3 regions of the Brevibacillus sp. GCM10020057 genome follow, and region 3 is predicted to be linked to each of the others. Evidence: riboswitches for the same ligand, from Rfam matches in the RefSeq annotation. Region 3 holds a riboswitch; each other region holds the start of a gene.
What was found. A riboswitch is a leader RNA that binds a small molecule or an ion and turns the genes downstream of it on or off. The one in region 3 is predicted to bind lysine.
Positions count from the first base shown of each region.

Region 1 (4,547 bases), on a different contig from region 3:
ACGCTGTACGGTGATGCTGTGTACCCCCGAAACGGCGGAAGTCAAGCAAACCTTCTGGTGTACGGTTGAACATAACGCCCATGCGGTCCAGCATGTAAATGATTCCAGGAGCCGCGTCGCACATCGCTTTTACTGGCGGTTGGTTCGCCAGGAAGTCGCCACCGTATACCGTATCGTCGAAGTGAATCCAGGTGGAGTCGCCTTCCCCTTTGGTATTTACCGCACCGTTGATACCGCCTTGCGCACAAACGGAGTGGGAACGTTTAACCGGAACCAGGGAGAAAAGCTGGACGGGAACGCCTTTTTCTGCTGCTTTGATGGTAGCCATCAAGCCGGCCAAGCCACCACCGACAATGATAAGTTTACCTTTTGCCATAGTAAATTCCCCCTATCCCTATACAATAAAAGCTGACATCGCACGCAGACCGATGTAAGTCACAACAACGAAGACAATCAAAGTGAAGTAAGTCGCAATACGCTGGGAACGCGGACCAACTGTAATCCCCCAGTGAACCAGGAACGACCAGATTCCGTTGGAGAAGTGGAACACGGTGCAGATGAGCCCGATCGTGTAGAACACAATCATGGCCGGGCTGCTGAAGATGTTCGCCATCATGTCGAAGTCAACAGTCGCCCCCATTGCTTTTTGAATACGAGTTTCCCACACGTGCCATACAATGAAGATGAGCGTAATGATACCTGTTACCCGTTGCCACAGGAACATATGGTTCCGGAAGTAGCCGAAGTTGCCTACGTTATGCTTTGCCTGGAATGCAATGTAGATACCGTAGATCGCGTGAAACAGGATCGGGATGTAGATGAAAACGAATTCAACTACTAATAGAATAGGAACGGATTCAATCGCGCCGACCGTAGAGTTGAAGGCTTCCGCTCCGCGGGTTGCTTGGTAGTTTGCTGTCAAGTGGAACAGCAAAAACAGCCCGATTGGAAACAAACCTAGAAGTGAATGAAGCTTGTGACTGAAAAAGCTATTGCCTTTCGCCATACTATGGTCCCCCTTTCAAAGTATGTAACACTCATTTGATAGACCTTTCCCCCATATCCTAACCCATTGCCTCGCCCGTTAGACATGCATAATTCTCTCCAACATGCTGTCTGTTAACGTCGAAATGTGTCAGAACACGAAAAAAAGTTGGGCAAAACTTTGACCAAAACAATTGTACTCCTGTACTCGGAGAGCGTCAAGACAGTGAATAGACTAAATCCATTGATAGATCAAACTTCCCTATGGAGTTATTTTCCTATTATTCTGTCATATTTTTCGCTGTTTCTCATAGTCTGGTACAGACAGGAGGGAAGCATGATGAAAGAGACGGATCAACTGTCCGCCTTGCTGCCGCAAGAGTCTATCGCTTACGCTGAACGGATGAACATGCCATACCTTGGCTACCATCTGCTGCGAGAAACGCTCACGTCTGCCTTGCTCGGTGATAGCGAGAGCGCCATTCTATACTGGCTGGGAAAAGATATCGGGCAAAAGATCCCCGTCCAATCCCCCGCTGACGTCATCCTGACCTTCATGCGGCTCGGCCTCGGGCAGCTGGACATCATCGACCAGTCGGACCGGCGCATTCAGTACAAGCTCTCACACGCGATATTCCCCTACATGTCCGAGCAGCGCCTGGGCTGTGCCTTGTCCCTGGAATGCGGAATCATCGCGGGAGCCCTCGAAAGGGCGAGCGGACGCGAGACGACTGCCCAGCTTGTCCTGCAAGGTTCACGCGACATTCGCATCGTAGTTACTTCCTGAACAGGCCGCTTGCTGCCCGGGCAGGGGAACATGGGAATCCCCTCTTCCATAAACGGAAAGAGGGGAAATATTGCCAGCAGCAATATCGCAGCGTACCGATTACAATCCGTGCACGACCGCTGTCGTTTCCACATCCAGCCCATAGGCAGTATGCAGGCTGCGAACGGCCAACTCAGTCAAAGCGGCAGGAATGACGCAGGAGACCTTGATGTCCGAAGTCGATACCATTTTAATAGAAATTCCCTGCTCGGCCAGCACGCGGAACATCTCTGCGGCAACGCCCGGATTGTTCACCATGCCGGAACCGACGATCGATACTTTGGTCAAGCCTTCCTCGTGCTCGATTTTTTCAAACCCGAGCGATTCCTTATGGGCAGCAAGCGTGTCCAGCGTCTTTTTCAGATCATCCGATGCCACTGTAAACGAGATGTTCGTAACCTCCGCATCGAATGAGCTTTGGATAATGATGTCCACGTTGACCTGATGATCGGCCAATGTATTGAACAGGCGAGAGAGGGTCCCTACCTTCGCCGGCATCCCGAATACCGTAACCTTTGCGACATCCTCGTCATGCGCGACTCCACTTACCACTCTTCCAGTTTCCATGTTGGCAACCTCCTCTACGTACGTACCATCTTCAGCAGTAAAGCTGGAGCGGACGACCAGCCGTACCTTGTATTTTTTCGCAGCTTCCACCGAACGCGGATGCAGGACGCCTGCCCCGAGATTGGCCAGCTCCAGCATCTCGTCGTACGAAATACTGTCCAGCTTCCGCGCGGCCGGAACGACCCGCGGATCAGCCGTGTACACGCCGGACACGTCTGTGAAAATCTCACATTTGTCCGCATTCAGGCTCGCAGCCAAAGCCACCGCCGACGTATCGGAACCGCCGCGCCCCAGCGTCGTGATCTCGCCCGTGTCGCTGATTCCCTGGAAGCCCGCCACGATCACGACGCGGCCGCGCCCGAGCTCGGACTGGATGCGCTGTGTGTCAATTTGCTGAATGCGCGCTTTCCCATGGATGGACTCGGTCGTAATGCCTGCCTGCCAGCCGGTCAACGAAATCGCATCGTAGCCTTTCGTGTGCAGCGCCATCGACAGCAGCGCGATCGATACCTGTTCCCCCGTGGTCAGCAGCATATCCATCTCGCGCTCGGACGGGTAGGCGGTAATCTGTTTTGCCATATCCACCAGCACGTCTGTCGATTTGCCCATCGCCGAGACGACGACGACGATGTCATGTCCTTCTTCTTTATAACTGATAATTCGGTCCGCTACTCGCAAAATTCGCTCAATGGTTCCAACGGAGGTTCCCCCGTATTTTTGCACGATCAACCCCATGAGGCTTCTCTCCCTTTTCCTGTTATCCAGTTCTTCGCTGATCTTGATCCACTCGTATGGTACTCTTTTTTCTCTATGTTCATTCTGCGCTTGTATGCTTTCTTCCTATGTGAAAAAGGCACCGACGAGGAAAAGTACCTGCCGCTGCCTATTGTTTCGACATCCCGGTTCCTCCCTTCCAATACACGCGGACAGCGCACAGCACGACAACACCATACGTCATGACTCACACTGGCACACCGTGAGATAGCACTCCATCTGGCAACTGGTGATTGCACAGATGACAGTCCTGCGCTTGTTCAACGCAGACCCAGCATGGAGGAAGGCGGGTCCCTCTCCACACTTCGGCGAATTCCCCTTTCCCAATCCCTTCACAGACACCCGATCTCCGGGAGGTACTCTTGGTTTTCGCGCCTCTACCTCACTCCATCATGGAAGTGAGGCTAACTATTCTGTTTGAATCGGATTATATCACGGACAGGGGAGCGGTTCAATTCCTTTTTGCCCAATCGTCACGATTCCAGCTTGCGCAGATGGGAAATGATCTGCTTGGCGAGCTTGTCGCCGATTCCCAGCTGCCGGAAGTCTTCCAGCGTCGCCTCCCGCATCTTTTGCAGGGAGCCGAAATGGGTAAACAACAGCTTGCGCCGCTTCTCGCCGATGCCCGGAATTTCGTCGAGCCGGGAGGAGAGCATCGTCTTCGTGCGGGACTGGCGGTGAAAGGTGATGGCAAAACGGTGCACCTCGTCCTGAACGCGCTGCAGAAGGTAAAATTCGTAGCTGTCCCGCTTCAGCTCCACAGGCTCGGGCGGGTCGCCGAACAAAAGCTGTGCTGTCTTGTGCTTTTCGTCCTTGGCGAGGCCGCAGACGGGAATGTACAGCCCCAGTTCGTTCTCCAGCACGTCCATCGCCGCACTGATCTGGCCCCTGCCCCCGTCGATGACGATCAGATCCGGCAGCGCGCCGTTTTCCTTCAGCAGGCGCGTGTAGCGGCGGCGAATGACCTCCCGCATGGAGCCGTAGTCGTCCGGCCCCTCCACCGTCTTGATCTTGAACTTGCGATATTCCTTTTTATCCGGACGGCCATCGGTAAAGACGACCATCGCCGAGACCGGCTCCGTCCCCTGGATGTTCGAGTTGTCGAACGCCTCGATCCGGTGGGGAGTGCCGATGCCGAGAATGTGGCCCAGATTGTGGACGGCTTGAATGGTACGGGCGTCGTCCTTGGACATCAGTGCGAATTTTTCCTGCAGGGCGATTCTCGCGTTTTCCGCCGCCATCTGCACGAGCTCGCGCTTTTTGCCGCGTTTCGGGGCATGCACCTTGATTCCCAGCCACTCTCCCAAAAGCTCGGGGTCGCTGTTTTCGGGCAGCAGTACCTCCTTGGGCAGTGCATTTTGCTTGTCGTAATAAAACTGGGTGACGTACGACATGA
Region 1 covers NZ_JBHUJW010000023.1:301,224-305,770, forward strand. The annotation lists gene sdhA (succinate dehydrogenase flavoprotein subunit) at 1-376, opposite strand, end outside; gene ACFSO0_RS08355 (succinate dehydrogenase cytochrome b558 subunit) at 395-1,006, opposite strand; gene ACFSO0_RS08360 (DUF2507 domain-containing protein) at 1,325-1,771, shown strand; gene ACFSO0_RS08365 (aspartate kinase) at 1,871-3,112, opposite strand; lysine riboswitch at 3,352-3,539, opposite strand; gene uvrC (excinuclease ABC subunit UvrC) at 3,625-4,547, opposite strand, start outside.
Region 1: another riboswitch for lysine. It lies ahead of ACFSO0_RS08365 (aspartate kinase); the one in region 3 lies ahead of dapD (2,3,4,5-tetrahydropyridine-2,6-dicarboxylate N-acetyltransferase).

Region 2 (4,547 bases), on a different contig from region 3:
CCTTACACAGCAGCGGCGTCCTCCGCACCCGATAACCGTTCGCTGGACGAGCTGTTGCAGGAGAGGATCGAGAACCCCGACGACTACTCCTTTCTCGTTGGCTATCTGGAAGCATCCGAAGAAGAAAAAAAGGAAATCCGTCGCTACTGGTCCGACCTGAACATGCAATGGAAAGCGCGGCAGGTCAAATAATCGTGTCCCCTTCCCTGTTTGACATCACAGACGGTATGAAAGAAAAATAACCCCTGAACGGGGTTTTCTTTTCCAGCAAAAAAGAACATATGTTCCGATTCCTTTGGGAGGGAACGAGATGTTCGCCGCTATTCTCAGGATCGCGGGCTAGAGGGGGCTGGGAAGCTGGAGCCGATCATCTACCGACTCGTACTCGTCCGCATCGTCGGAGTCATCTTTGGTATTCTTCCTCCAACAGAGGATTGACTTCCGTCTGCAGCCACTCCTTGATCGCTGCCACGGTCTGCTGCCATTGCTCCTGTGGCGTGATCGCGGCGGGATGATCTCCCTCCTGCGGACCATAGCTGCCAAACTGGGCGTGATTGCCCCCCTCGATGCTCATGTAACGGGTATTCTTTGGCAAATACTGCTTGCCGCTCTCGTACTTCTCCCGCTTCACGACGCCATCCCGCGAGCCCAACAGGGAAAGGACGGGAAGACCCGAATCCTTCAGGTCCCCTTTGCGATCGGGGTACGCTCCGAGCAAAAAGACACCGACGATCCGGTCCAGATGGCTGGCGGCGAAACGGGCTGCCATCGCGCCGCCCAGCGAATGTCCGCCGATGACGAACGGTTGATGCGGATACGCCTGCAGCACCTGGCGGGCCCGCTCCACGTCAATTACCGCCAGATTGAGCGGCATTCTGGCTACGAACACCCGATAGCCGGAGCTTGCCAGCAGGCGGGCAACCGGCGCGTAGCTCTCGGCTTTGATCAAGGCTCCGGGATACAAGATCACATTGGGCCTGCGCGTCTCTCCTCCCTCAAAGGCAAGCCAGTCCCTCGTATCGATCACGGTGATGCCTTCTCCTCCCTGCATCGCGGCCCACGCTGCCTGATCGGGCGGATAGGGCCGCAGAGACCAGATCGCCGCGCATGCCGCCAGCAACACCACCAAAATCAGCCCCTGCACCCACCTCTTGCGATAGCGCCCCATCCACTCACTCCTCTCCTGCATGCGTTCCCGTTGCGCTTGCTTCTTATTATGTCTCAAACTCCCCCATCATGTGCCCGAATTCCGCAGATCTTGGTTCATTTTCCGGACTTGCGGCTTTCTTTTTCCTTTTGCCGCTCGCGAAAACGGCGCACCTTCATGAGATTGCCGCACATCTTGTCATCGCACCAGCGGCGTGCGCGGTTGCGGCTCTCGTCAAAATAAACCCATTGGCAATCCGGATTGTCACATATTTTCAGGCGGCTGACTTCTTCGTACACGAGCAGATCGGCGAAAGAGCGGGCGATCCGGGCCATGACCAGCTCCCATCCGCCTACGGGGCACCTCTCCTCCAGTCGGTATCCGCCCTTCGCGTCCTCCAGCAGCTGCGGATGCGAAGGCGCCAGTGCCAGCGCCTGATTCAGAGCCGCCAAATCGTCAGACAACAAAGCCTCCCTGCGAACGACAGACTCCGTCATCCTTCTCATGCTCTCCCGCAGCGCCAGCAGCTCGGCGCAGGTCTTGCTACCAGCGGGAAGCGGCGCCTGCAAATCCCAATGCTGCAAAAAGGAATCCAGCCACTCTGCCTTTTCCAGCCGGTTTTCCCTGCGTCCCGACCCCCTCCAGTCGCGCCAATCGCTGTTCAAAAAATCAATGCACAGCCATTCCACCTCTGCTACCCCCATCCATTTGCCAAACCGAACATTTCCGACTTGTTTCCAGTTACAGGATATGTTATCCTACATCTTGTAACCATCGTTTTCATTTTAGATGGTTACAAATCATTACCTTTTGCATCATTATAACGTTTCGCCCATCTGTTTCACAGACGAGGAGGATGAACATGAGCCGTAAAGCTTTGCTGCTGCAAAACTGGGAGTACACGTATGAACAGGAGGGCTGGTACCCGCCTTTGCGCGATGCCCTCTCTGGCTTGACCGCCGCCCAGGCGAGCTGGCGCCCCGCCGGTGAAGCCGCCAATACGATCTGGGAAACCGTCAGTCATCTGCTGTTTTTCAAGGAGCGGCTGATGCACCGGCTCGCAGGCACCCCTTTTCCGCTCACAGCGGAAACCAACGAAGATACGTTCGTCCCGTCCGGCGGCCCCGAGGATGAAGATGCCTGGCAAGCGACGCAGGAGCGCATGGCTACGGTGCACCGCCAGCTTCGGGAACAGCTGTCCGCCCTGTCCGAGGAAGAGCTGGACCAAAAAGATACCGCCCAAAGCTTCATGAACCTCATCCTGCACGACGCCTGTCACACCGGACAGATCATCCAGATTCGCAAGCTGCAAGGCTCCTGGCCTGCCAGACGCACTTTTCAATAATAACTGGAAAAAGCATCCGCCCATGAAGCAGGCCGTCGGGGGTATTCCTCGGCGGCCTGTTCGTCCCGCAAAATCAGTAAACTGAATTTTTTCCCTATCCTGTTTTCCTTATTGCGTAATGCCAAACAATCATATATAGTTTAACAGTAACTCAATTTCATAGATGTTATCCTCATCTTTCACGGTGAGGATAGAGGTCGCGGCTTTTATAGTATCCTGCACGAGATTCAGACGAAATCTAAGACTGCAGGAGAGGGAAAAGCCGCCGAAGTCCATCGTGTATCGCTGTGCACATGGGCTGGGGCTGTTCTCGAAAGGGACAGAACTGTCACGTTTGCTTGCCGGGCAAACGTGGTGCGCTATCTTCAGTGAAGGCTTGGTGGGGATTGGATCATACCGCCCTTGGCCGTTTTTTGGCTTGTGGCGGTTTTTTCGTTTCCGACCTTCCTTCCGTACAAAACAATCTTGAGAAAGGTCGTGCAACACGCAATGTCAGAAAACAAACTGCAACGTGGGCTCAAAGCTCGCCACCTGACGATGATCGCCATCGGCGGCTCCATCGGTACGGGATTGTTCCTCGCGAGCGGCGGCTCCATTCATACTGCCGGACCCGGGGGTGCTTTGGCTGCCTACATCGCCATCAGCATCATGGTCTACTTTTTGATGACCAGCCTGGGCGAGATGGCTGCCTTCATGCCTGTCTCCGGCTCCTTCAGCACTTATGCCACCCGCTTCGTCGATCCGTCCCTGGGCTTTGCGCTCGGCTGGAACTACTGGTACAACTGGGCCATTACCATCGCCGTCGAACTGTCGGCTGCAGCCCTCATCATGAAATACTGGCTCCCGGATGTGCCTTCGATCGTCTGGAGCGCCCTGTTCCTCTTCCTGATGTTCCTGTTGAACGCCCTGTCGGTGAAATCGTACGGCGAATCGGAATACTGGTTTGCTCTCATCAAAGTCATTACTGTAATCGTCTTTATCGCCATCGGTGTACTGATGATCTTCGGCATCATGGGCGGCGAGGCTGTCGGCTTTGCGAACTTCACCAAAGGGGACGCGCCGTTCAACGGCGGCTTCATGGCGATCCTTGGGGTCTTCATGATCGCCGGGTTCTCCTTCCAGGGGACAGAGCTCGTCGGGGTAGCGGCGGGAGAGAGCGAAAATCCTGCGCGCAACATCCCCAAAGCGATCCGGCAAATCTTTTGGCGCATCCTGCTGTTCTACATCCTGGCGATTCTGATCATCGGCCTGCTCGTCCCGTACGACAACCCGAACCTGATCAGCGGCGACATCACCGACATCGCCATCAGCCCGTTTACCATCGTGTTTGAAAAGGCAGGCTTCGCGTTCGCAGCCTCCGTCATGAATGCGGTCATTCTCACGTCCGTCCTGTCCGCCGGCAACTCCGGCATGTACGCTTCCACTCGCATGCTGTGGGTGCTCGCCAAGGAAGGCAAGGCGCCGAAGTGGTTCGCCAAAGTCACCCGCAACGGCGTGCCGATCAACTCCCTGATCGTGACGGCTCTCGTCGGAGCATTGGCTTTCCTGTCCTCGCTTTTCGGGGACGGTGCCATCTACATCTGGCTGTTGAACGCTTCCGGGATGTCCGGCTTCATCGCCTGGCTGGGGATTGCCGTCAGCCATTACCGCTTCCGCCGGGCGCTGCTTGCCCAAGGCCGCGATCTGACCGAGCTGCCGTACCGCGCGAAATGGTTCCCGATCGGGCCGATTTTCGCCTTCATCATTTGCTGCGTAGTCATCGTCGGGCAAAACTACACGGCCTTTACCGGCGAGACGATCGACTGGTACGGCGCACTCGTGTCCTACATCGGCCTGCCCCTGTTCCTGATCGTATGGCTGGCCTACAAATACACAAAGAAAACCAGGCTGGTCCCCCTCGACAAGGTAGATTTCAGCATGGATGAAAACACGCATTAAAAAAAAGCTCCTGGCCCATCCGTGACACTGACGGGTGGCAAGGAGCTTCTTTATTTTGCCGGAAGCGCTCCGCGTCCAGCTGATTGCCTTTCCGCTTATTTTTTCAGCCGGTACGGA
Region 2 covers NZ_JBHUJW010000044.1:16,950-21,496, reverse strand. The annotation lists gene ACFSO0_RS19455 (helix-turn-helix domain-containing protein) at 1-192, shown strand, start outside; gene ACFSO0_RS19450 (alpha/beta fold hydrolase) at 404-1,168, opposite strand; gene ACFSO0_RS19445 (CGNR zinc finger domain-containing protein) at 1,264-1,836, opposite strand; gene ACFSO0_RS19440 (DinB family protein) at 2,010-2,492, shown strand; lysine riboswitch at 2,676-2,862, shown strand; gene ACFSO0_RS19435 (amino acid permease) at 2,982-4,430, shown strand; gene ACFSO0_RS19430 (APC family permease) at 4,526-4,547, opposite strand, start outside.
Region 2: another riboswitch for lysine. It lies ahead of ACFSO0_RS19435 (amino acid permease); the one in region 3 lies ahead of dapD (2,3,4,5-tetrahydropyridine-2,6-dicarboxylate N-acetyltransferase).

Region 3 (4,547 bases):
GGCCCTCTGCTTAGGCAGGGGGTTTTTCCCATAGGAGGGACGGGCATGACAGACGAACAAATGGCGGTTCTCCAAAAGTTTGGCTTTCGCGAAGAGGACGGACAGCTGAAACATTTCAAGCTGGGAATCGTAAGACAGAAAGAAGTGTTCGCCGGATTCGCGAGTACGGAAGAGCTGCAGGAGTACGCAAGGCAAATACTCCGCAGCCAATGCTTGTGGAAGCGGCAGGAGTGAGCGGAAAAGCAGCTGGCAGAACAGGGGGCCTGCGATAAGGATGGAGTCGAGGGAACATTTGCTTCAGGGGCTAAAGGAAGTAGAAGCATGGGAAAAGAAACAGAAAGACTTGTGGTTTTGGGAAAAGCTCGGACGGCTGCCGTTTGTCCTGCTGGACCGCATCACGCCCCATTGCGTCCGCGAAAAACTGGGGACAGCGGTGGATGAAATCGCTGCCTTTCTGGAGACGGGCGGAACGTATCTCGTCTCGGACGAAGCGGTGTACGGCAGATTTCGTTCCCGCCTGACAGGGCAGGAGCGCGCGTTTGCAGCGGCAGAAGTGGCAGAGCTGCCGCTTGCTTGCATGAATGAGGTGGCACACGAGCTGCGTGAGTCAAGAGCCGCGTTTGCAACGGTGCAAGGAGCAACGACCGGAATCGGCGGCATTTTCACGCTGGCGCTGGATATTCCGCTGCTGCTGGGCACCTCGCTCAAAATCTTGCAGGAGATGGCGCTGTGCTACGGCTATCGGCCGGAAGAAAAGCGAGAGCGCTTGTTTGTAGTGAAGTGCCTGCAGTTTGCATCGTCTGACATCGTCGGGAAGAAAGCGATCATCGAGGAGCTGTCGCAGTTTGACAATCCGGCAGCGCAGCGGAATGTCATGGCACAGCTGCAAGGGTGGCGCGAAGTGGTGGTCACGTACACGGAAAACTTCGGCTGGAAAAAGCTGTTCCAGCTCGTTCCGATCGCGGGAGTTTTGTTCGGGGCTTATTTGAATCGCACAACCGTGCAAGATGTCGCCGAAGCGGGCATGATGCTGTACCGCAAACGGCGCATCCTGGAGCGGCTGCGACAGTCCGCCGGGAGAAACGAAGCTAGTTCGTCCACTCCTCAACCGTGATCGCGTACATGTTGTGGTCTTCCCACTTCCCGTTAATTTGCAGGTAGCGGAGGGAAAGCCCCTCGTAGCGGAAGCCGTTTTTTTCGAGCACGCGGATGGAGGCGAGATTATGCGGCATCACCCCGGCCTGTACGCGATGCAGCTGCGCTTCGGTGAACGCGAACTGAAGCGCAAGTCCGACTGCCTGTGTCGTGTAGCCGCAGCCGTTTTGCGCCTGGTCGAGAAAGTAGCCGATGGTAGCGTTCTGCCAGGCGCCGCGAGCTACGTTGGACAAGGCGACACGCCCGATCATCCGGTGGTCCTCCTGCAGGAAGATGCCGAATGCAAAGGCGGTCCCGGCGTCAAAGTCTCGCACGGCCTGCGCGATCAGCTCCTGCTGTCCGGCCAGGGTGCGGTGGGAAGCAGGACGAATCGGTTCGTAAAGCTGAAAGAAATCATGATTGCGCAGCCGCAGCTCAAGCAGTTCGGCAGCGTCTTCCGTTTGCAGAGGGCGCAAGTAAATGCTGTCCGTATGTAACCGCATCGTTCAACCTCCTAGAAAATGTTAGAGAAATATATTACCATATTCGCTCTCTTTTGATAAGACAGAAAATTCATGGTTGAATTGCCTCTGTATTCATTTTTCCATTTACATGAAAATTAGTTGCCACAGAGGGCCGATTTTGGTAGAGTAGAATGAAATTCATAGTGAAAGTCTAAATAGAGGTGCGCCGAAGATGAGTACATCTTTTCGCAAGCTGCCGGGGGGCAGGAAAAGAAGGAAAGGCTAAAGCGCCGAAGCTGTTGTCATTCCCCTGAACGGCAAGGGCTGGGGTGCTCATGAACAATGATCATCCTGTCACGAGAGGTCTTGGGTCTTTCGTGGAGCGCTATTTACGATTGCTGCCAATGTTTGGAAAGCGATGAGTTAGCGCATGCACTCATTGCTTTTTTTGCGAAACGGGAGCTTGCCGAAAAATTCCTGTTTTGCTCAAGCGGGCATGACTGCCGTTGTCTGGTCATGCTCCTAATTATTCAAAATGGTTGTTGACTAAAAGGAGGAAGTACCTGTGAACATGATGGATGCCAATGAAATTATCTCGTTTATTCAAAAAAGCGAAAAGAAAACGCCTGTGAAGCTGTACGTGAAAGGCAATCTGGAAGGGATTGATTTCGGCGCCAGCTCCAAAGCCTTTATCAATGGAAATACAGGGGTCGTGTTTGGCGAATGGAAAGAAATCGAGCCTGTGCTGGCGCAAAACAGCGATAAAATCGAAGACTACGTCGTCGAGTCCGATCGCCGCAACTCCGCGATTCCGCTGCTCGACACCAAAGGAATCCAGGCGCGTATCGAGCCGGGTGCGATCATCCGCGATCAGGTGACGATCGGCAACAACGCAGTCATCATGATGGGCGCTACCATCAACATCGGCGCGGTGATCGGCGAAGGTACTATGATCGACATGAACGTAGTAGTAGGCGGCCGCGGAACGATCGGGAAAAACTGCCACATCGGCGCAGGCTCCGTCATTGCCGGCGTGATCGAACCGCCATCTGCGCAGCCAGTTGTGGTAGAGGACGACGTGCTGATCGGGGCGAATGCGGTCATTCTGGAAGGCATCCGCGTCGGCAAAGGCGCCGTCGTTGCTGCAGGAGCTGTCGTGATCGAGGACGTGCCTCCGTACACAGTGGTAGCGGGTACGCCAGCTCGCGTTATCAAACAAATCGACGAAAAAACCCGTTCCAAGACGGAAATCAAGCAGGAGCTGCGTCAGCTGTAAGGGGTGAGGCATATGGACTGGCGTTCGCTCGATGAACAATACATCGTCTCGACGTACAAACGGCTGCCGATTGCCATTGCGAAAGGCGAGGGCAACTACCTGTACGACACCGAAGGAAAAGGGTATCTGGACCTGTTCACCGGTCTGGCTGTCAACGTCCTGGGGCACTCCCACCCGCGCATCCTGAAGGCGCTGCACGAGCAAGGGGAACGGTTCCTGCACATCTCCAACGTGTTTCTCAACCAGCCGGCCATCCGCCTCGCGCAGCGGCTGATCGAGCAGACGGTTGCGGGGAAAGTCTTTTTCACCAACTCCGGAGCAGAAGCGACTGAGGCGGCGATCAAGCTGATCCACAAATGGACAAAGACGGAAGGGGCAGGGCGCGACGGCATTGTCGTGCTGCGGGGCAGCTTCCACGGCCGTACGCTCGGTGCCGTACGGCTGACGAGGCAGGCACATGTGTACCAGGACTTCCCGCAACCGACTTTCCCTGTGTACGAGCTGGACGCCGAAGACACCGAAGGGCTGCGAGCCATTTGCCGCGAAGCGAAGCCTGCGGCCGTCCTGATGGAGCCGGTTCTCGGTTCGGGAGGCGTCGTCCCGCTGTCGGAGTCGTTTTTGCGTGATGTGGAAGTGATCTGTCGGAATGAAGGCATGCTCTTTGCCATGGACGAAATCCAGACTGGGATGGGCCGGACCGGAAAGCTGTTCGCCTATCAGCACGCGGGCGTGACGCCGGATTTGATCCTGTTCGCCAAAGGGGTCGGCGGCGGACTGCCGCTCGGCGGTGTCATTGCCGGAACACGGCTGATGGACCAGTTCAAACCGGGCGATCACGGCACGACCTTTGCTCCGTCGCCGCTGTCGGCCGCATTGGGCAATGCCGTGCTGGACGAACTGCTGAACCCGGAATTTGCGGCGCATGTGACCGAAGTGATCGCGTATTTGTGGGACGGGCTGGAAGGCTTGCGCAAACGTCTCCCTGAGCAGCTGCAAGCGCTGCGCGGAAAGGGAATGATGGTCGGCATTCCGCTCAGCGTCACGCCGGAGGAGGCCAGCCGTCTGCAGCGCGACCTGCTTGCGGAAGGCATTCTCGTCGACGTGACACAAAAGACGATCGTGCGTCTCTTGCCGCCGCTGACCCTGACGAAGGAAGATGTGGACCGCTTCCTCGACGTGTTCTCCAGGCGATTGACGGCTGCTGTTGCGGGAAAGGAGGCGTAGCCGATGACTTCTGCCGCGCTCGTGCAAATACGCCGTGACCTGCATCAGATTCCGGAGCCTGGCTTTCAGGAAGTGAAGACCCAGCAGTATTTGCTCGCCTATTTAGCGGGGCTTCCCCAGGAGCGTCTGGAGATCAAGACGTGGCGCACCGGCATCCTCGTCAGGATTCCCGGCACCGATCCGCAGCGGACGATTGCGTGGCGGACGGACATGGACGGGCTTCCCATCACCGAGGAGACGTCCTATCCGTTCCGCTCGCTGCACGAAGGCTATATGCACGCCTGCGGACACGATGTGCACATGACGATCGCGCTGGGGTTGCTGACGCATTTTGTGGAGAATCCCGTTGCGGACAACCTGCTGTTTGTGTTCCAGCCTGCGGAAGAAGGGCCGGGCGGAGCTTTGCCGATGATGAACAGCGAGGAGTTTGCTGCCTGGCGACCGGACTG
Region 3 covers NZ_JBHUJW010000043.1:54,933-59,479, forward strand. The annotation lists gene ACFSO0_RS13850 (hypothetical protein) at 46-234, shown strand; gene ACFSO0_RS13855 (EcsC family protein) at 275-1,114, shown strand; gene ACFSO0_RS13860 (GNAT family N-acetyltransferase) at 1,089-1,637, opposite strand; lysine riboswitch at 1,807-1,994, shown strand; gene dapD (2,3,4,5-tetrahydropyridine-2,6-dicarboxylate N-acetyltransferase) at 2,164-2,874, shown strand; gene ACFSO0_RS13870 (aspartate aminotransferase family protein) at 2,887-4,098, shown strand; gene ACFSO0_RS13875 (N-acetyldiaminopimelate deacetylase) at 4,102-4,547, shown strand, end outside.